2 regions of the Arthrobacter sp. BC5 genome follow, and region 2 is predicted to be linked to the other one. Evidence: predicted binding sites of a transcription regulator. Region 2 holds the regulator's gene; the other holds the start of a gene.

Region 1 (10,750 bases), 620 kb from region 2:
ACCTGGACGACATCCTCGGGGTGCCGCCGCGGACGGCGTCGCTGTCCGTCGAGGCCCGGTTCCGGACGAACAACCCGCACGTGAAGTACCTCGACTTCGACTCCCACGGCTACTCGGTGCTCGAGGTGCGCCCGCAGGGGGTTCGGATGGACTGGTACGTGCTGTCGGACCGGACGGACCCGGCGGCCGGCACCAGTCTGTCGCAGTCCTTCCAGGTGCTCGCGGGGACGCAGAAGGTGACGCGGGCGTAGCGCTCCCGGTGGGCCCAGGGGCCTCGCCGGTGTTCCCGGCAGCGACCCGATCGACGATGCGGGCGTCGTGCGCAGGCCCGGGGTCTCACGAGCCCGGCGCTGATCCGGTGATCCCGGGTCAGCGGGCGTCGTCGTCGGCCCATGCCCTTGCATAGAAGGTGAGCGACAGGGCATTCAGCAGTTCCTGGTACGCCTCGGGAGCCAGCACCTGCGCCGAGCCACGCGGAATGTCCTGCGAGAAAGCCGAGATGCCGAGCCCTGCCACTCCGTCCTCGAGGGTCAGGCCGGCGGCCTCCAGGATCGTCGGATACAGGCTTAACTGGTCCGCGGAAGGGCGCAATGCGCTCGTGCCACTGCCACCCGGAATCCAGATCCGGTTGAAGATGGTTCGATCGGGGTTGCTCTCGATCTGCTCGTGCAGTGGATCGCCGGCGGGCGATCGCCTGAGGTGGTCGCCCACGATCACCACGGCGGTGTCGTCGAGGTAGCCCCGGTCCCTCATGTGGTCGACGAGCCCTGCCACCTGAGCCATTGAGCACGAGAACACGGAGACGACCTCGAGTTCGGTATCCACGGTGCAGTAGTCGAAGACGTAGGCCGGCTCATGTGTGTCGAGCGTCAGCATCGACAGGTTGAACGGTGTCCCGGATAGTTCCGACTCGGCGTGCAGCCGATCTACCTCCTGCTTGGCGTAGGTCATGAGACGGCCGTCGTTCAGGCCCCAATCGTCGCGGAAGGACCCCGGCGGTTCACCGGCGGCCCGCCAGTCGTCGAGGTCCTTCACTTCGGAGTAGCCGTGGGTCCGCAGGTAGGTCTCCTTGGCGGCGAAAGCGGCGTTGGCCCCGGTCAGGAACACGTTGGTATAGCCGCGGTCCTCCAGGAGGTCACCGGTGCAGGTCAGGCCCGCAAGGTAGGTGGGGGTGTCGGTGCCGAGATCGTTGGACGGGGGCGCGCCCGCGGCAGCACCCGTGCCCTTCAACGGGACGCCGCACTCGGTCGCGACGATGCCGGACATGGTCCAGCCCCCACCGTGGTACTGCCGGAGGGTCTCGATGCTCTGCCAGCCCTCCGCTGCCCGGGTGACATCCTTCAGGGGCGCGAAGGCGTCCTTCTCGAAGAGCTGCTTGTCTTCAAGGGTGGCTTCGCCCGATTCGAGGTAGATCACCACCAGGTTGCGCGCGTTCTCATCACTGGTGATGACCGGCTCCACGTAGTAGTCGCCGAGATCGAAGTCGGAGTTCGCGCCTCTGATGTAGTTCGCCACTCCCACCGTGGTGGTGAAGGCGGTGGTGCCGCCGATGACGAGTGTGCCCACCAGGGCTGCGGAGACGGTGCGCGTGATGACCCTGGTGTGGCGGGGTCGTGCGTCCTGGCCGGTCCGGCGGCGCTCGCGGCGCCTGACGTGGTGACCGGCTGCGATCGCGGCAGTGATGAGGACCGGTGCGACCCCGATTCCGAGGATGCCTACCCAGACGATGCTGCCGCCACCGCCGTCCGTTTCCACGGAGATCAGGTTGAGGAGCATCTGACCGACAGTGATCTCGCCCCAGTAGTGACGGATGCCGGCGGCCGCGATGAGCAGGGCGAGCCCCGCCCAGATCAGGACGTAGACCAGCATGTAACCCACGACGACAGCCACTCGTCGGAGCACGTGCAGAATCCGGTCGGACATGGCGGGACCTCACTCTTGGGGGTGCCCGTGGATGATCGAAGGCCCTTGACATGCGACACCGCGGGACTTTCGCAGCCTAGTGCTCCGCGAACCGACCGTTCAAGACCCGTTCACCTTGCGTTAACGAGTTGTTAGCCGCAAAGCCCGCCGATGCAGGTTATCCCGGTGCAGTCGGGAGCTGTGTGGGGTGATCAGGAGGACCTGCGGTCGGGGCAAGGCTCACGACGGCGGCGTCCGGACGAGCACCGTGTCCCGCATGTATGCCACGAACTCGTCGGGCTGCTCGAACAGGGGGCGGTGGCCCGACGTCGAAAGCTCGGTGATCTCCTTGACCGGAGCCTCGAGCAGCGCGAACCATTCGGCGAACGGCTCGGTCCGGCCGCGCGCCTCGTGGGCTCCCTGCACGAAGTAGACCGGCACGTCGAGGCTGGTCACGGAGGCGCGGAAATCGGTTTTCTGGAGCTGAGGGTAGATGACCGCGAAGGTGTCCATGAACGCGCCGAGCACGTGGATCTGGTCGGTGAGCGTGTACTCGGGGACGAGGAAGTTCTCGGAGAACCCGCCCTCGCCCTCCGAATTCCCGGTGTGGTCGTAGGGGTATACCTGATGTTCGTAGGACAGGGCGGTCTCGTAGTCGAGCATGTCCGCGTAGGGCGGTGGGCCGATCCGTTCCAGCTTGTCCACCAGCTCCGGATCACCCGCCTGCTCCGCCCAGACGAGGGTGTCCTCGTAGAAGATGGTGTCCGTCTCGAGCGGGCTGACCATCTGCCCGGTGCCGATGTACGCGTGGTACAGCTCCGGCTCCTGCTGGACGGCGAAAACGCCGTAGATCGTCCCGCCCGACTGGCCCATGAGGTAGATCTTGTCCTCGTCGAAGCGCTCCCGCAGGTAGTCGGTCACCGTGATCGCGTCCTCGACGGAGCTCTCGAGGGTGAGCGTGGACGCCGGGTCCAGCTCCGGGTAGGACGTCCCGGTTCCCCGCTGGTCCAGGGTCGCGACGACGAAGTACTCCTCCAGCTGCTGCAGATGGTTCCGCATGGCGCCCAGCTCGGAGCCGCCCGGCCCGCCCGCGAGGAACAACAGCACGGGCTTGTCGACGTCGACGCCGCGCAGCATGAGGCCGAGGTCCTTGCCGCCCGACTCCACCGTGGTGAGTTCGGCGATGCTCCCGGTGGCGGGGTCCCCGTCGGCGGCTTCAATGGGGGCAGTGTCCGCCGGCCGTGCGATGACGACCGCGAGCCCGATGAGCGCCACCGCCGTGAGTGCGGCGACGGCGCGGCGAAGGTAGGTGGCGGCGCCGGCGCGGGCGGCTCCGTGGGAGAGTCTTCGTGCCATTCCGGCGCCGATCGCCGCCCCCAGGACCAGCGGGGCCAGGGCGAGGAGGGCGTGGAAGCCGCGCCCGACGATGAAGGCGAGGATGCCGTACGTGGTGGTGTGGACGCCGTCCACGGTGGGGCCGTCGGTACCGATGCGGGTGAGCTCGAAGACGACGATCACCACCACGGGGGCTGCGAGCATCGCCCACCGCGACCGGAGGACGAGCCCGGCGCAGGCGCCGATCAGCAGGCAGAGGAGCATCGTGCCCAGGGATTCGGCGGTGGTGAGGGGCCCGCGGGGAGTCCACCAGCCCAGCACGACACCGCAGCCGACGGTGAGTGCCAGGGCAATGCCGGTGCCGAGACGGCGGTCCCCCCAGATGCTTTCCAGGACCTTCCGTACGGGTGTGGAGGGCGCGGTGTCGGTGTCGAGGTGAGCGGGCATCGTGCGTCAGCTGCCTTCCGGACGGGGCAAAGCGGGCCGTGCATTCCTCTCCCAGCATTCCGGGAGGGTCCTGGACTGACTAGGGCCGAAGGTCCGCCGCCCTCGTCCATGCGGCCTCCCGGTGCCGGGGGACCAATGGCCCTGTCCATGCCATCCGGGGACAAGACAATGGAGGAGGAGATGATTCAGCCCGTTCTGCGGGCCGACCTGGAAGCGGGGCAGACATGAGAACGCTCACGAAGAACCAGCCACCATCCACGCCAATCCATCCCGACGGCGGGAGGCGGACTGGCCTCCGCCGGAAGATCGTCGGCGGATTCTTCCTCTTCACGGGAGGAATCCATCTGGGGATCGTCATGGCCGATCCGCAGTTGTATGCGGGTTTCGCCCAGGAGTCCTTCATCCCGCTCGTCCGGACGGCCTGGGACAGCATCTTCATGGCCGCTCCGGCGCGCTGGGGGCTTGCGCTCTCCCTGGGCGAGGCCACCCTGGGCGTTCTGCTCCTGCGCGGCGGCCAATGGGCCAAGGCCGGCTGGATCGGCGTCATCGCCTTCCATCTGGGGCTCATGCTGTTCGGCTGGGGCTTCTGGCTGTGGTGCGTCCCGGCGCTCGCCTTCCTGATCTGGGCCGCCCGTAAGGACTGGCAGGCGGCCCAGGGTTGAAGCACCTCTCGAAAGAGGGGTTCCCGTTCTTCGGGAGTCAGGCCGGGGACGCGCTGTCGCACTCCTCGCCGCCCGGACACGCCGCACGGCCAGGGCAACGCTCAGGTCGAGGTTCAGCGCTTCCCGGATGACATGCCGGCGATTGCGCCGACGACGAGGCCCACGCCGGCCCCGATGCCGACGCCGATCGCTATGCCGGGTCCACCGGCGATCGCCACTCCGATGGCACATCCAACTCCTGCGCCGAGAGCGATCCCGATTCCCGGGTACGACTCTTTCAGCAATTCATCCGCGCTTCGCTGTTCCATCGCTCGATCATTGTGGGAGCCGCACGTGCCCGGCAAGGGTCCTAGGTCCCGTTCTGCCGTCTCGAGGGCTGAAATCCTTGCTTACTCCTGCGCTTTTCCTTCCGCCCCTGGAATCCGGGCTCTCCTACGCTTTGAGGGGCGAAGCTATTGGGGGACGACGTGGAAGCAGGACAGGGCGCTGCCGAGCAGGCTCAGCGAATAGGTGAACGGGTGTCCCGGCTGGAGGCCGAGCTGGAGCGGGTCGAGGCCGACCTCGCGTTGGCTCGGAAGGCGCAACAGGCATGGCTCGTCGGAGCCGAGGGTGAGGCGCGGGTCGGCGCGCAGCTGAACCAGCTGGAGCTCCAGGGCTGGAGAGTGCTTCACGACGTGCACTGGCCCGGCCGGCCCAGGGCGAACCTCGATCACATCGCTGTTGGACCGGGAGGAGTCCTGGTCATCGATGCCAAGAACTGGTCGGGTGACGTGTGCCTGCGCGACGGCGAGCTGTACCGGAACGGCTACACGCGGAGACGTGAGACGGCGTCGTCGCTTGACCAATGCGCTGCGGTGGCGGCGCTACTCGAACCGCAGCATCGGAGCATGGCACAGGCATGGATCTGCCTGGTGGGACACCCCGAGCTCGTCGGCTCGACCGGCACCGGCGTGACAGTCGTCGGCATCGACGGGTTGACCGATGCGGTGCTTGCGCTACCTCCGGTTCTTGAGCAGCCATGCGTCAGCGCTATTCACGACCACCTGAAAGGGCTGCTGGCAGGGCCGACGAGTCCAGCGGTGGCGACGACAGCCCTGCTCGTTCACCCGAAGGAAGAATCACCGCTGCTCGCAGCTCGACGAGCGGCTGCCATGCCCTCTGTTCCTGCCGATCGAGCGGCGCCTCGTAGTCGCGCTCCCAGGCCTGCCAATCGACGACGTCGGACAGGCGAGCCCAGCTGCCTTGGTGCCCTATGGCGTCTTGTGCTGCTGGCCCTGGTGCTCTGGGCCGGGGCGGGAGCGCTGCAGCAGTTCGCCGAGTCGCTGTCGACGCCGCCCCTGCAACCGCCACCCGGCGTCGTGCAGCCCCAGGTGCCTGAATAGGTGACCGATGTGTGGCTCGGAGAGTGCTGGAACATCACCGCGCCCGCCTAGTCTCCGGGTACGACGACGCAACAGAGCAAGCCCGCCCTCAGGGGGCACTGTCCCCGATGCGGGTCCAAGGCCTGGCCGATCGCCTGTGGCATGGTTCCTCCCTCCCTGAAGGAGGAACCATGCGCGGGTGGTTCGGAAATCGGCTCAGCAGCGGTTGCGCCGCTGCTCTGCGGTCGAGGGGTTGTTGAAGCAGGTCTCCCCGGTGCTCCGCACAGCCGTGGTGACGATCGGCGCGCCGGGAGCTTCGCTCGTTACGACGAGCGGTTCAATGCCCTCGCGGGTCACAGTGGTGATCGGCTCTGCCGGCACGGTTGCCGTTGCGACCCGCTGGGTGGTTTCGCCATCGGTGACTGTCACTACCGGCGTGATCGGTGTGCATACTACGTCCGATTCCTCGGGCCCCGGCCGGGTACCGGTGGTGACGATCGGTGTACCGGGAACAACCGCTTCCGTCACCACCGGAGTCCCTGATGCCGTCGATTGTGTCGTCGACGTGCTGGAGGGGACGGGGTTGATGGTGTCCGCCCCGCGAACGAAAGCGAACGTGGTCGTGGTGGTGGTCGTGGTCCGGGTAGTCTGCGTCGTCGTCGTCGCCGTGCGTACGGTCTGCTGCGTCGTGGCGGTGGCGACAACCGTCTGGAACGTCGTCGTGGTGCACGATTCACGCTGCTGGGTGCTCGTGAAGACCGCCGTCACCGGCGTCGTCGTGGTGATCAGCGTCTCCCGCGGCTGGATGGTCGTCGTGACCCGTTCCTGCGGTGTTGTGGTCGTGGTGACGATGGTCGTGGGGGTCGTCGTCGTGGTCAGGACGGCCCGCTCGCACCTCTCCACCGGCTTCGCCGCCCGGTCGTCGTTGACCCGGCGGCAATTGGTGGTCGTTGGGGTCTGAGTGCTCCTCGGGGTTCCCCGCTCGGTGCGGGTGGTGGAGGTCGGCGTACCCGGAACGACGACGTCTTGGCTGACCGCGTCGCCGGCGTCGCGTTCTTCCTCTGTTACTACGGGAGTGCCGAGACGCTCGCTCTCGACGACGACAGGCCCACCGACGTTACGCTCCTTCGTCGTCACCTCCGGATCGGGCTGACGGACAGGGTCCGACGTATCGACCGTCACTGGATCGCCCGACGGTCGGTCCGTACTGAACGTGGTTGTCGGCAGACCGGAGGGAACGTCAGGTCCGACGACGACAGTTGTCACGGTACAGGTCTGGTTGACACCGCTGCCGGCTATCGTCCCGCCGATAGCGGTGCAGTTGGCCGCCCGTTCGGCGGGACCGGCGGATACCGGACCGGCTGGTGCAAGTGCGACGACGAGTCCGAGCGTGGTCGCGGCCACAAAGGAGGACAAACGCATGATGAACTCTCTTCTCCGTTGAAGATCCGCGTGCGCGGGGCCTCCAACCGTAGGGCTCCTGATCGGCCGGCGGCAACGATATCGATGCGGTTTTGAGAGGTTCGAGTAGCAGATGAGGGACATACGGGTGGTTGCTGCAGGTACCGAGTACCGACGGTGCGCCTATCCCGGTGAGAGCAACGCCTGGGGCACAAGCGCTCTCGAACTACGGCTCGACCGTGCCGGGGCGGGACTTCCCGCGCCTGGCCGCGCTGTACCTGGCGGGGCGGCTGCCCGTGGACCGGCTGATCTCGCACCGTATCGGCCTCGACGAGGTCAACGAGGCGTTCGACGCGATGCACCGGGGGGGGGGGCTGGCCCGCAGCGTCATCGTGTTCTAGTGAACGTCGACGGCTGGGGTGGCTGGGATGGCTGGGATGGCCAGGGTGGCTGGGATAGCTGGGATGGCCAGGGTGGCTTGGGTGGCGGGGGCGACCGTCGGCGAGTAGAGCAGCGGGGCGCTTGCAGCAGATCGTCCACGCCCGGCGTCACGAAGCTGCGCGTGGACGGCATCCTCCACCTGCCAGTAGGTATTTCTTCGGGGACTCCGATTCGGGTCAAGGTATCCCGGTGGAGTGAACCAGGGGATGCCGTTCTTCGATTCGACAATCCACTTCCCCTCGTGAATCACATGATGATGTCGCGAGCACAGGAGGACGCCCTGGCTGATACTCGTTGTTCCACCTTTGGCCCAGGGCGTGGTGTGGTGGGCCTCGCACCAGGTTGCCGGAATGGAGCAGTCCGGGAACGCGCAGCCCTTGTCCCTCGCAACGAGTGCCCGCCGCAGATGCGCAGGGAAGAGGCGTTGTGCCCGCCCGATGTCGAGGATCTGCCCCTGTCCGCCGAGGACCATCGGAATGATGTCTGCATCACAGGCCAGCGTGCGGATGCTTCGTGCGCTCATCTGCTGCCCGAACACGGCGTGGCCGGCACGTTCCATCTCGCCCACGAGGTCGGTATAGCTGATGGTCACCATGACCTGGGGCCGGTGTCCGCCTGCTGCGGGAAGCCTGTCGGTCGACAAAGCGATCCTGCATGCTGCGACCAGCCCGTCGAGGAGGTTCTGCGGGCGTGTCGCCCGGTCCGCATCGCCCCCACCGGCGTCAGTCGCACCAGCGTCGTCCCCTTCGCTCTGGCGCCCGCCCGTGGAGTACCCACCGGCGCCACCCTCTTCGTTCTCGGCGGCCAGCTCGTCGGCTTTATCTCCACCGATGGTCGGGTCCCCGGTGTTCTGAAGGGTCACCGGATCCCTCCTCGGATTCGTCGCGGTGTTCACGACGGTGACCAGATGCTCGAACTGCTCGTCGGTGGCGCCGATCTCCAGAAAATGCAGACCATTGCGTCTGCCCTTGAGGAAGACGCCCTGTCGTGCCTTGAGGACCTTGTCGGTGGGTTCCAGCCCGTCCTGGTTGAGCACACCCTCCCAGCGTCTCGCGAGGACCCGCAGGAGGTCTTCGTCCGATTCGACCGCTTGCCGCGTGAGGTGCTGCTCCATCGAATCGAGTTGCACCGGTGTTGCGAAGGACCGCACCCGTTGCACCGCCTCATGAACGATCGAAACAGCGCGTCCGCTGACCTCGCCCGCGCCTGCTGCAGCACCGAGGGTGCTCATCGACGCGGGAGTGGCCGAGCCGATTGCAGTGACCCCGGGCAGGAGGCTTGCCGCGAGCCTCAATCGGCGGTTCGCCTCGGTGCGGCTGATGCCGAGCCTGGCCCGCAGGAAGTCGGCACAGGTCCTGAATTCGGGGCGGAACCCATTATTGTTCCGCTGTTCGGCGCCTACTGAAGTGCTCGAGCCGCCACCCCCGGCGCCGTCCCCGCCGCCGCCCTCGCCGCCGCCCTCGGCGCCGCCCTCGGCGCCGTCGTCCTGCACTGGCGACAGGCTTTGCTGTGCCCGCACAAGGAGGGATCCATGGGCCTCCTGCTCCCCGGTGCCGGCGACGCCGTGTTCCTGCGCAGCTCGAGCGGCAACGATCTGGAGGTGATCGATGACCTTCGAGAGCTCTTCGATGTCCACGAGTGCTCGTACGACGTCGTGCTTACTGAGAAGAAGGTGACGCCTATTCAGGTCCTGCGCGAAAGCGAGCAATTCCCGCCGCGTCGACTCCAGGGAGGGACCGGTTCCCTCGGGATGCTCGAGCGGTGCGATGTCCATGCCTCATTTTATCGAACATGCGTACTATTCCAGAGGGTCCGGACTCTTTGTGGAGGAGAAGTCGAGCACTATTCCTCCACAGCCGTCGGCTGTCATCGCCGGTCGCGCCAGCGAGTCGGCCTACCGGAGAAAATCGCCGAGCCGTGGCGCCATCAGGCACGTCGGGATCGTACGGCCTGGATGAAGCCGACGATCAGCGCTCCGTGGTCGAGAGACCGTCCGCGAAGCGCAGGAGCTCGGCGCCCAACCGGCGGGCCTGGTCGGCCACCGCGTCGGGGGCGTCAACAGCAGACGACGACGGCGGGCCACCTGCCGAGGCCTGCACTCCGGGCTCCCGCTGGATGTCGATGTCGAACACCACATGGTCCGGGTGGTGCCACGTCGAGAAGACCTCCACGGGCCGCCCGTCCTGGTCGAAGCTCGTGCCCTCCAGCAACAGGACGGGCGACAATGCCTCCAGCTGCAGCAGTCTCAGCAAGTCACCGTCACCCGGCACTGCCCGGATCTGCCGCTTACCGGACGTGATCTGCACCCCGTACTTCTCACCGAGCACCGCGTGCAGGGACGCGTCCTGCAGCTCTTCCGCCGTCAAACCAGAAAAGGCAGGTGCCGGCAGCCAGGTGTGGATGACGGCGATGGGCACGCCGTCGGCCGTCCGCAGCCGCTCGAGCGCGAGCACCTGAGGCGTCCCGAGGAGCGCGGTGGACGCATCGGCGTCCTGCAGGGAGAGCGACCGCACCTCCGTGCCGACACTCGCCCCGGCGCTGCCGAGCTGGGCCGACAACCCGGACGTGCGGTGCACGAGACGGTGGTGCTCGCGGCGTGGGGCCACGGTGCTGCCGCGCCCGCGGCCCCGCTCGATCAGCCCTTCATCCGTCAGCGCGCCCAGCGCCTGACGCACCACGGACCGGGACACCCCGTACCGCACCTGCAGCTGCGCCTCGCTGGGCAGCGACGTGCCCGGCGGCAGCGAATGGTTCAGGATCTGCGCGCGCAGATGCCCGCGGAGCTGCAGGTGCAGCGGCTCGCCACTCCCCGCATCCAGTGGGCGCTCCTGTGGATCGTCTGGTCCGGTCATGAGAGGCTCCGGTTCACAATGCTGGTCGAGGACTACGTGTCGGCGCCGTCGGAGGACGGCGACGACGAAGCGCCGTCGGAGGACGACGACGCGTCGTCGTCGTGCTCCTCGAGGACCTTGCCGTCGTGGACCCGCTTGAGCTCGATGCCCTCGAGGTAGCTGGGCACGGGTGGGTCGAGGTCTTCGTCGCTTGTCATGGTCTCGATCCTAAATGTCGGGAGCAGCTACTTCTTCTGCGCTGTCCGCCAGACGTGGTCCCAGCCCGGCGCCAGCGCAGCAGCTCGCCGCATGGACAGGACCAGGCTCGCCTCGCGGGCGATGCCCTGGCCGGCGATGTCGAACGCCGTGC
Region 2 (10,750 bases):
CATCTCCGTCGGCTGCAACAACACCTGCACCTTCTGCATCGTGCCCTCGCTGCGCGGCAAGGAGCGGGATCGCAGGCCGGGGGAGATCCTCGCCGAGATCGAGGCACTCGTGGCCGACGGCGCCGTGGAGGTCACGCTCCTCGGACAGAATGTGAATTCGTACGGTGTGGAGTTCGGGGACCGGGGGGCCTTCGCCAAGTTGCTGCGTGCCTGCGGCTCCATCGAGGGCCTCGAACGGGTACGCTTCACGAGCCCCCACCCGGCAGCCTTCACCGATGACGTCATCGACGCGATGGCCGAGACGCCGAACGTGATGCCCCAGCTGCACATGCCCCTGCAGTCGGGTTCGGACCGTGTACTGAAGGCGATGCGCCGCTCGTACCGCTCCACCCGCTTCCTCGGGATCCTCGAGCGCGTGCGGGACCGCATGCCCCATGCGGCCATCTCGACCGACATCATCGTCGGGTTCCCCGGCGAGACCGAGGAGGACTTCCAGGCGACGCTCGACGTCGTCGCGGAGTCCCGATTCGCCACGGCCTTCACCTTCCAGTACTCCCGCCGTCCCGGAACGCCCGCTGCCGACCTGCCCGACCAGCTGCCCAAGGCCGTCGTGCAGGAGCGCTTCGAGCGGCTGACCTCCCTCCAGGACCGCATCGCACGCGAGGAGAACGCCCGCCAGGTCGGCAGGCTCGTCGAGGTCCTCGTGACCGACCAGCAGGGCCGCAAGGGCGGCGAGACCCACCGGCTGACGGGCCGCGCACGCGACCAGCGCCTCGTCCACTTCTCCGTCCCGGGCGGTGCCGATGTCCCGCGGCCGGGTGACTTCGTGTCCCTGCCCATCACGGAGGCGGCGTCGTTCCACCTCCTCTCCGATCCGGCTCCGCACGAGTACACGCTGCGTCGCTCGCGCGCGGGCGACGCCTGGGACAGGAGCCAGGCGGACTCCTGCGGCGTCCCTGCGGCGTCGGACGGTGGTCCCCGCGCCGTATCCCTCGGCATGCCGGCACTGCCCGTGCGGGGAAGCGCCCTTTGACCCTTCCTGTCGTCGCGGTCGTCGGGCCCACGGGTTCGGGCAAGTCCGAGCTCGGCATCGCGCTGGCGCATCGGCTGGACGGGGAGGTCGTCAACGCCGACGCCCTGCAGTTCTACCGGGGCATGGACATCGGCACGGCCAAGCTGTCCGTGGAGGAGCGGCAGGGCATCGAGCACCATCTCCTCGACATCCTCGACGTCACCGAGGAAGCCAGTGTCGCCGCCTACCAGGCGGAGGTCCGACGGATCATCGACGGTATCCGGGATCGAGGGCACGTCCCCATCCTGGTCGGCGGCTCCGGCCTCTACGTACGGGCGGCCCTCGACCGGCTGGAATTCCCGCCCACGGATCCGGACGTCCGGACCCGCCTCGAGTCCGAGCTCACGACCGAGGGACGCGCGGCGTTCCGGGAGCGCCTGCGCGCCGTCGATCCCGCATCGGCCGAGAGGATCGAGGACGACCGCCGGCTCGTCAGGGCGCGGGAGGTGTACGAGATCAGCGGGCGCCCCTTCAGTGCCTTCATGCCGCGCCGCGAGTACCAGCAGGCCACCGTGCAGATCGGTCTTGCCGTGGACCGCCAGATCCTGCGCGAGCGGCTCGCCGAGCGCGTGCACGCGATGGTGAGGGACGGCCTGGGGGCCGAGGTCGAGCGCCTTGCCGCCGTCGGGATCAGGGATGGCCGGACGGCGTCCCGGGCCCTCGGCTACGGGCAGTTCCTCCAGGTCCTCGACGGTTCCATGACGGAGGCGGAGGCCGTCGAGGACACGATCGCGGCGACGCGGCGCTTCGCCAAGCGCCAGCTGACCTGGTTCCGGGGCGATCCGCGCGTGGCCTGGACGGACTGGCGGGCGCCCGGGCTGGCGGATCAGGCGGTCGAGCTCGTCCGGCGGCACGGGGACATATCCTAGGACGGTGAGCGTCCTCCCAGCCGATACCGCCGTGCCCGCCGTCGAGCCCTCGGGCCTGACCTTCACGAAGGGTCACGGCACGGGCAACGACTTCGTCCTGACGCTCGATCCCGAGGGCACCGGCCCCACCGACGCCGGCTTCGTCGCCGCCCTGTGCGACCGCCACCGAGGCATCGGTGCCGACGGGTACATCCGCGCGGTGCGCTCATCGGCGCTTCCCGAGGGCCGCGCCCTCCTGCAGACCGAGCCGGCCGCCGAATGGTTCATGGACTACCGCAACGGCGACGGGTCGGTGTCGGAGATGTGCGGCAACGGCGTGCGCGTCTTCGCGCACTTCCTCCTCGCCCGGTCCGTCGCCGAGCTGCCCGACGGCGGCGAGCTGGCCATCGGTACGCGCGCAGGTGTGAAGCGCGTGACCCGGTCCGGTGACGGCTACGCCGTCGACATGGGGCCCTGGGAGTTCATCTTCCCGGAGGCCGCCGTAGCGCGTGGGATGGATTCCCTCGTCGCCATCGGGGGCCTCGACGTCGACCGCCCTGCGCTGTCCGTGAGCATGGGTAATCCGCACACCGTCGTCGCGCTTGCCGAGCACGCCGAACTCGAACGGACGGAGCTGCACCGCGCACCGGCCGTCCAGCCGGTGCCACCAGCGGGAACCAACGTCGAACTCGTGGTCCCGTCGGAACCGCTCGTGGGGGACGACGGCGTCGGGCGCCTCACGATGCGCGTGCACGAACGGGGAGTCGGGGAGACGCAGTCCTGCGGTACCGGGGCGTGTGCCGCGGCCGCGGCCACGAGATTCTGGGCGGGCCGGGACGCGCCCTCCCGGTGGCGCGTGACCGTTCCCGGTGGCGTGGTCGGAGTGACCTTCTTCGACGGACCCGAGGGCCGCGAGCACGTGCAGCTCAGCGGGCCCGCCGTCCTCGTGGCGGACGGCGTGCTGCTGCCCGCGGTCTGACGGGACGGCCCCGGCTCAGCCGGCCCGGTGCACCTCGAGGACGCGGAACGACTTGGAGGTCTCCGCCCGCCGGACGCCGAAGCCCTCCGGCAGTTCCTCCGCGAGCCAGCGCTGCAGCGAGTCGGCCCCCAGGTTCTTCTGCACCACGAGCCACGCGCGTCCACCCGGGGCGAGTCGTGGCAGCCAGCGGAGCAACAGGGCATGCAGTTCCTGCTTGCCGATGCGGATGGGCGGATTCGACCAGATGGTGTCGAACTCGAGGTCCTCGTCGACGGCGTCGGGGAGACCGGCGGTGACGTTGCCCAGCCCCAGCCGCGCCGCGTTCTCGGTCGTCAGCGCGATGCACCGCTCGTTCACGTCGACGGCGTACACCTCGGCACCGGGGGACCGCAGCGCCATCGTGAGGGCGATCGGCCCCCAGCCACAGCCGATGTCCAGCAGGCGCTGCCCCTCGGGAGGGGGGACGGTGTCGAGGAGGATCGCCGTACCCTTGTCGACGCCGTCGGGACTGAACAGTCCGGACGACGTCACGAGATCCCTGGATGCGCCGGCCAGGACGACGGAGAGTGGCCGGCGGGTGTCCGGTCCTGCCGGCTGGGCGCTGAAATAGTGCTGTGGATCCATGGAGGAAAGCCTAGTGGCACCTGCGAAGCACCCGGGCAAGGCGGTTTTCGCGCTGGGAGAATACGCCGCACCGCGTTCGTGGTCGGCCGTAGAATTGACCGACATCCACTGAGGGAGACTATGACCACGAACAACGGGCATTCCGCCGGAGCCGACATGGGCCCGGAGGAGATCCAAGCCGTCATCGACCGGATCCTCGCCAGCGACGAAGCTGCCGTGGCGAAGGCGAAGAACGGGACGAAGCCGGAGGAGACCTCCGCACCGATCGACAGGACCTGGCGGTCCCGGGCCCTCGCGCTGTCGCAGGACGAGGAGCCATCCGGGTCGGACGGCGACCAGCAGGACCTGTCCGAGCGCCGCGCGCTCCGCCGTGTCGCCGGACTGTCCACCGAGCTCGAGGACGTCACCGAGGTCGAATACCGGCAGCTGAGGCTGGAGCGGGTCGTCCTCGCCGGCCTGTGGAGCGAAGGAACCGCGCAGGACGCCGAGAACTCGCTCCAGGAACTGGCAGCCCTCGCTGAGACCGCCGGCTCCGAGGTGCTCGACGGTATCGTCCAGCGCCGACTCAAGCCGGACCCCGCGACGTTCCTCGGCTCGGGCAAGGCCCAGGAGCTCAAGGGGATCGTCCAGGCGACCGGCGCGGACACGGTGATCGTCGACAGCGAGCTGTCACCGTCCCAGCGCCGCGGGCTGGAGGACATCGTCAAGGTCAAGGTCATCGACCGCACGGCCCTGATCCTCGACATCTTCGCCCAGCATGCCAAGAGCCGTGAGGGCAAGGCCCAGGTCGAACTCGCACAGCTCGAGTACCTGCTCCCGCGCCTGAGGGGCTGGGGCGAGTCCATGTCACGCCAGGCCGGTGGCCAGGTCGGCAGCGCCGGAGCCGGTATGGGTTCCCGTGGTCCGGGTGAGACGAAGATCGAGCTCGACCGGCGCAAGATCCGTACCCGCATGGCCAAACTGCGCCGCGAGATCGCCGGCATGAAGCCCGCGCGTGAGACCAAGCGGTCCAACCGACGGCGTAACCAGGTGCCCTCGGTCGCCATCGCCGGCTACACGAACGCCGGCAAGTCCTCCCTGCTGAACCGGCTCACGGATGCCGGCGTGCTCGTCGAGAACGCCCTGTTCGCCACCCTCGATCCGACGGTCCGCAAGGCCGAGACACCGGACGGGATCGGCTACACGCTGGCGGACACGGTCGGATTCGTCCGCTCCCTGCCCACCCAGCTGGTCGAGGCGTTCCGGTCGACGCTGGAGGAAGTGGCCGACTCCGACCTGATCCTGCACGTCGTCGACGCGTCCCATCCGGATCCGGAGGGACAGATCGCGGCGGTACGCACGGTGCTTACCGAGGTGGACGCACGCAAGGTGCCCGAGATCATCGTGCTGAACAAGGCCGACGCCGCCGATCCTTTCGTCATCGAGCGCCTGAGGCAGCGCGAGCCCCGGTCGGTCGTCGTCTCCGCCCGCACGGGAGCGGGGCTGACCGAACTCCGCCAGCTGATCAGCACGAACATCCCGCGCCCCGGAGTGAAGCTGGACATCCTGGTGCCCTACGAGCGGGGCGAGGTCCTCAGCCGCCTCCATGAGGAGGACGTGGAGATTCTCGGCATGGAGCATGTCGACGACGGGACGCGCCTCGAAGTGATGGTCCGGGAGGGCCTGGCAGCCGAGCTGGAGCCGTACGTACGCAATGACTGACAGCCCGAGGTCCGGTGCCGCCGTCGCGGCGCCGGACGCGGCGCACCGCTCCGCAAAGGCCCGGCAGGCCCTCGACCTGCTCGACGCCGCCGTGGGGGCGATGGGTGGGGAGATGCGCGCCGGCCAGCACGAGATGGTGCGCCAGGTCAGCGAGGCCATCCGCTCGGGCGACCACCTCCTCGTCCAGGCCGGTACGGGAACCGGCAAGTCCCTCGCGTACCTGGTGCCCCTGATCGCCCACGCCATGGACAGCGACCGCCCGTCGGTCGTCTCGACCGCGACACTCGCGCTGCAGGCTCAGATCGTCGGCCGGGACCTGCCGCGCCTCCTCGATGCCGTCCGGCCCGCGCTGGCACGGCCTGTCGACGTCGCGCTCCTCAAGGGCCGCTCGAACTACGTCTGCCTCCACAAGACCGGAGGTGGCTTCCCCGAGGAGGACGCCCCCGACACCCTCTTCAGCCTCGGTGAGGACGCTGCACCGCATCCGGCACCCGCGTCGGGCGGTGCCCCCGCATCGGCGCTCGGCCGGGAGGTGGTGCGGCTCCGGGAGTGGGCGGAGGAGACGACGACAGGCGACCGGGACGACCTCGTCCCGGGCGTGAGCGACCGCGCGTGGCGCCAGGTGTCCGTGTCCAGCATGGAATGCCTCGGTGCTGCCCGCTGCCCCGTGGCCCAGGAGTGCTTCAGCGAGAGGGCGCGCGCCGCCGCCGCGGACGCGGACATCATCATCACCAACCACGCGATGCTCGCGATCAGTGCCTTCGAGGGCCTCGCCGTGCTGCCGGCGTACGACGTGGTCGTCATCGACGAGGCGCACGAACTCCACGACCGCGTCACGGGGGCCGTGTCGGGTCAGCTGTCGGCCTCGATGGTGAGCGCCGCGGCCACGGCGCTGCGGCGTCACGCCTCCATCGGCACCGCGGCCCTCGATACCGCCGCGGCGGCCTTCGAGTCGGCGTCCGAACTCCTGTCCTCCGGACTGCTGCCGGGCGGCCTGCCGGACGACGTCGAGCAGGCGCTGGCGCAGGTCCGTGACGCGGCGCGCGCTGCGCTCTCCGACACGAAGACGGAGGGCAAGTCCGAGGCCGACGTCGACGGCGGCCGGCAGGTCGCCCGGTCCCGCGTGGCCCTGGTCTTCGAGCTCGCGGAGCGGATCCTGGCAGCCACGGAGCTGAACGAGGTGGTCTGGGCCTCGCGCCCCAGTACCTTCACGCCCGGCGCGGGGTACGAACAGCCGGACGAGAGCTCGCCCGCGACGCTGAACGTGGCACCGCTCTCGGTCGCCGGGCGCCTGCGGGAAGGACTGTTCGAGGACCACACCGTGATCCTGACCTCGGCGACGCTCGCCATCGGCTCCGAGTTCGGACCGGTTGCGGGATCCCTGGGCCTCAGTGGTCCCGGCGCCCCCGCGTGGACCGGGGTCGACGTGGGAAGTCCGTTCGACTACCCCCGGCAGGGGGTCCTGTACGTGGCGAAGGACCTTCCGAAGCCCGAGCGGGGCACGTCCGACGCGCAGCTGGCGGAGCTCCTGACCCTGCTCACGGCCTCCCGCGGGGGAGCGCTCGGACTGTTCTCGTCGAAGCGGGCCGCCGAGGAGGCGGCGGAGGCGCTGCGCCCGAAGGTCGACTTCGAGATCCTGTGCCAGGGGGACTCGTCCCTCAGCGCGCTCGTGACCCGGTTCGCGGAGGAGCCGGACACGTGCCTGTTCGGCACCATGTCACTGTGGCAGGGGGTGGACGTGCCCGGCTCGTCCTGCCGGCTCGTGGTCATCGACCGCATCCCCTTCCCGCGGCCGGACGATCCACTGATGACGGCGCGGACCAGGGCTGTGGCCCGCAACGGCGGCAACGGATTCATGAGCGTCTCGGCGACGCATGCTGCGGTGAGACTGGCGCAGGGCGCTGGTCGCCTCATCCGCGCGGCGGGGGACAGGGGCGTGGTGGCCGTCCTGGACAGCCGGCTCGCCAACGCCCGGTACGGCGGGTTCCTCAGGGCCGCGCTCCCGCCCTTCTGGGCGACGACGGACCGCGCCACGGTCACGGGCATCCTCGAGCGGCTCTCGGGACGCTGACGCGTCCGCCCGGCGGGCAGGGAATCCGCCGGGCGCGTCGCGATCCCCGGGCGGCGCGGCCGAGAGGGCCGTCGCCCGGATCGGCTGCCAGGCCGTCGGACCGGTATGCGCTACAGGGCGCGCATCACCGAGACGACCTTGCCCATGATGCTGGCGTGGTCGCCGAGGATCGGCTCGTAGCGGGTGTTCTGCGGCAGGAGCCAGGTGTGGCCGTCGCGCTGCCGGAAGGTCTTGACGGTCGCCTCGTCATCGAGCAGCGCCGCCACGATGTCGCCGTTCTGCGCACTCTGCTGCTTGCGGACGACGACCCAGTCACCGTCGCAGATCGCGGCATCCACCATGGAATCCCCCGAGACCCTCAGCATGAACAGCTCACCGTGGCCCACGAGCTGCCGTGGCAGGGGCATGACGTCCTCGACGACCTGGTCCGCGAGGATGGGCCCGCCTGCGGCGATCCGTCCCACGAGCGGCACCAGGGCGGTGTCGACGGCGATCTGGTGCTCCGCCGGCTTCCGGGCCGGCGACGAACCGTGCGTATCCGCGGACTGCTCGGAGGCCAGTGTCAGCGGCAGCAGTACCTCCATGGCCCGGGGGCGCTTCGGATCGCGCCGAAGGTATCCGAGCCGCTCGAGCTGCGACAGCTGGTGGGTCACGCTCGACAGGCTCGCAAGCCCCACGGTGTCACCGATCTCACGCATGGAGGGCGGATACCCCTTGTCGGCGATCGAGCGCTGGATCGTCTCGAGGATCGTCAGCTGGCGGGCGGTCAGCCCTTTGGACACGGAACGGCCGCGCGGACGGCCGCGGCCCGTAGAGATGGGCACGGCATCGGCCGCAACGGCGGCGGTGTTCGATTCCTGCCGGATTGCCGGGGTTGGTTCCGCCACTGGTGTGCCTTTCGCCTGGGACGCTGATCCCGTCGTGTCCGCCGATCCGCTCCCGATGGGCCGGAAGCCGATATGTCAGTGGCGGGTGGTTGTCTGGGGTACATCGACGGTTCGCCCGCCGCTTGGGAGCAGGTTCCACCGGTGGTGCACTCTCCTGCTCACGCTAGGACAGTCCGGGGCAGTTATCAAACATATGTTCGACCGAGTCTCGACAACGGTCGTTCGTCAGTGCTAGAAATAGGCAGACACGAAATAGAACGTATGTTCGAAAAAGGCCCCGGGCCCGCATCGGATGTTCGAAGGGAAAGAGGATACGCAATGGCTGAAGCACTGCACGGCAGCACGGCGCTGCGGGCGTTCACGCCCGCCCGTTCCAGGGTGAACCTTCGGAGCGTCCGCGACCTCCCGCAGGCCGCCGTACCTTCGGACGACGGGCAGCGGGGCACCCAGCGCCCCCTGACCCTCACCCGGCGGGGCCGGCTGCTGCTGGTCGGTCTCCCGATCGCCCTGGGCGTGGCAGCACTGATCCTCCTCGGCGCATTCCTGACATCGCAGGCGCAGGCGGGCGAGTCCGCGCCGACGTCCTCGCAGACGCTGGAGGTGAACATCGCCGCGGGGGAGTCGCTGTGGGACCTCGCGGTCCAGTACGCCCCGGAGCGGGACCCGCGCGACGTCGTGGCGGAGATGGTCGAGCTCAACAACCTGGGCACCTCCGTCGTCCAGGCCGGCCAGCGTATCTCGGTGCCCTCCGAGGGCTAGGCGACAGGCGCGCCGGCCGCGGGGCCGATCCGCCGCTCGGCCCGTGATCCGCCAGGGGCCGGCGCCGGTATTAGCCGCTGAAGTCCGCATCCCTTAAACTGGAGGGGTGCCATCCTCCGTCGACGCCCTTGCGAACCTTCCCCTGCGTGATGACCTCGTCGGGCTCCACCCGTATGGTGCCCCGCAACTGGATGTGCCCATCCTGCTGAACGTGAACGAGAACACGCACGGCGTTCCTGCCGACGTGCACGCAGCCATCGTCGAGGCGGTTGCCGCTGCCACCCAGGGCCTGAACCGCTATCCGGACCGCGAGTTCACCGAGCTGCGGAAGAACCTCGCCGACTACCTCGGCCACGGCCTGACGGCGGATCAGCTGTGGGCCGCGAATGGCTCGAACGAAGTGTTGCAGCAGGTCCTGCAGGCCTTCGGCGGGCCGGGGCGCACGGCGATCGGCTTTCCGCCCACCTACTCCATGTACCCGCTGCTGGCCAGCGGAACAGGAACACGCTATGTCACGGCGGAGCGGGGAGCAGCCTATGCCATGACACCCGGGGCAACGGCCCGTGCGGTCCGCGAGTCCGCCGCGAACGTGGTGTTCCTCTGCTCGCCCAACAACCCGACCGGCACGGCGCTCGGCCTCGATGTCATCGAGGCCGCCTATGAGGCCGGAGAGGCCGCCCGCGCGATCATCATCGTCGACGAGGCCTACGGAGAGTTCGCGCAGAAGGACACGCCGAGTGCCCTGACGCTGCTGGCCGGCCGACCCCGCCTGCTGGTGTCCCGCACCATGAGCAAGGCCTTCGCCCTGGCCGGGGCGAGGATCGGCTACCTTGCGGCCGCACCGGAGGTCACGGACGCCCTCCGGCTGGTCCGCCTGCCGTATCACCTCTCCGCCATCACCCAGGCGGCGGCCAACGCAGCGCTGACCCACGCGGACACCCTGCTCTCGAACGTCGAGGCCATCAAGGTGCAGCGGGACCGCATCGTGCGGGAACTCGAGGTCCTCGGCCTCTCACCGGCGCCGTCGGACGCCAACTTCGTGTTCTTCTCGGGACTCGAGGATCCGCGCCGCGTGTGGGAGGGCCTGCTGGATGCGGGAGTACTCATCCGCGACGTCGGCATCCCGGGCTCCCTGCGGGTGACCGCGGGAACAGAGGAGGAGACGACGGCGTTCCTCTCCGCGTTGGAGAAGCTGCTCTAGCTCCCGCGGACGGTCCGCCCTCTGGAAACGTCTCCTAGAATTGAAGCGCACGACGCCTGAGGCGCCGCGCCGTGCACCACCTCCAGCCCGCCTGACACCACGTCGAACCGCGCCCGGATGACCGGCAGCGCACAGAAGGAATGCAATGACAGTTGATGCCGCCCGCGGCCGTACGGCCCGCATCGAGCGCGTCACGAGCGAGTCCAGTGTCCTCGTGGAACTCGACCTCGACGGAACCGGTGTGTCCTCGATCGACACCACGGTGCCGTTCTACGACCACATGCTCACCGCGCTGTCGAAGCACTCGCTGATCGACCTGACCATCCGGTCCTCGGGCGATACACACATCGATGTGCACCACACCGTCGAGGACACGGCCATCGCCATCGGCGAGGCGCTACGCCTCGCGCTGGGAACGAAGGCGGGCATCCGCCGTTTCGGCGAGGCGACGGTTCCCCTGGACGAGGCACTCGCGAACGCCGTCGTCGACATCTCCGGGCGCCCGTTCCTCGTGCACGGCGGCGAGCCCGCGGGGCAGGAGTACCACCTCATCGGGGGCCACTTCACGGGATCCCTCACCCGGCACGTGCTGGAGGCGCTGGCGCTGC

What was found. The regulator LexA, encoded in region 2, represses DNA repair genes until DNA is damaged. The targets are predictions, from matches to a motif close to TCGAACANNTGTTCGA.
Region 1: the regulator LexA is predicted to act here: its motif matches at 9,335-9,350, upstream of AC1MFI_RS01960 (HNH endonuclease signature motif containing protein).

What each region holds. Positions count from the first base shown of each region.
Region 1 covers NZ_CM155273.1:465,898-476,647, reverse strand. The annotation lists gene AC1MFI_RS02000 (alkaline phosphatase D family protein) at 1-251, shown strand, start outside; gene AC1MFI_RS01995 (LTA synthase family protein) at 370-1,923, opposite strand; gene AC1MFI_RS01990 (alpha/beta hydrolase family protein) at 2,143-3,684, opposite strand; gene AC1MFI_RS01985 (hypothetical protein) at 3,909-4,346, shown strand; gene AC1MFI_RS01980 (hypothetical protein) at 4,460-4,654, opposite strand; gene AC1MFI_RS01975 (nuclease-related domain-containing protein) at 4,814-5,728, shown strand; gene AC1MFI_RS01970 (hypothetical protein) at 5,924-6,844, opposite strand; gene AC1MFI_RS01965 (hypothetical protein) at 7,300-7,509, shown strand; gene AC1MFI_RS01960 (HNH endonuclease signature motif containing protein) at 7,506-9,323, opposite strand; gene AC1MFI_RS01955 (GntR family transcriptional regulator) at 9,517-10,401, opposite strand; gene AC1MFI_RS01950 (hypothetical protein) at 10,434-10,598, opposite strand; gene pdxA (4-hydroxythreonine-4-phosphate dehydrogenase PdxA) at 10,626-10,750, opposite strand, start outside.
Region 2 covers NZ_CM155273.1:3,590,159-3,600,908, reverse strand. The annotation lists gene miaB (tRNA (N6-isopentenyl adenosine(37)-C2)-methylthiotransferase MiaB) at 1-1,033, shown strand, start outside; gene miaA (tRNA (adenosine(37)-N6)-dimethylallyltransferase MiaA) at 1,030-1,941, shown strand; gene dapF (diaminopimelate epimerase) at 1,946-2,899, shown strand; gene AC1MFI_RS16820 (class I SAM-dependent methyltransferase) at 2,915-3,523, opposite strand; gene hflX (GTPase HflX) at 3,644-5,224, shown strand; gene AC1MFI_RS16810 (ATP-dependent DNA helicase) at 5,217-7,295, shown strand; gene lexA (transcriptional repressor LexA) at 7,406-8,119, opposite strand; gene AC1MFI_RS16800 (LysM peptidoglycan-binding domain-containing protein) at 8,501-8,941, shown strand; gene AC1MFI_RS16795 (histidinol-phosphate transaminase) at 9,048-10,142, shown strand; gene hisB (imidazoleglycerol-phosphate dehydratase HisB) at 10,288-10,750, shown strand, end outside.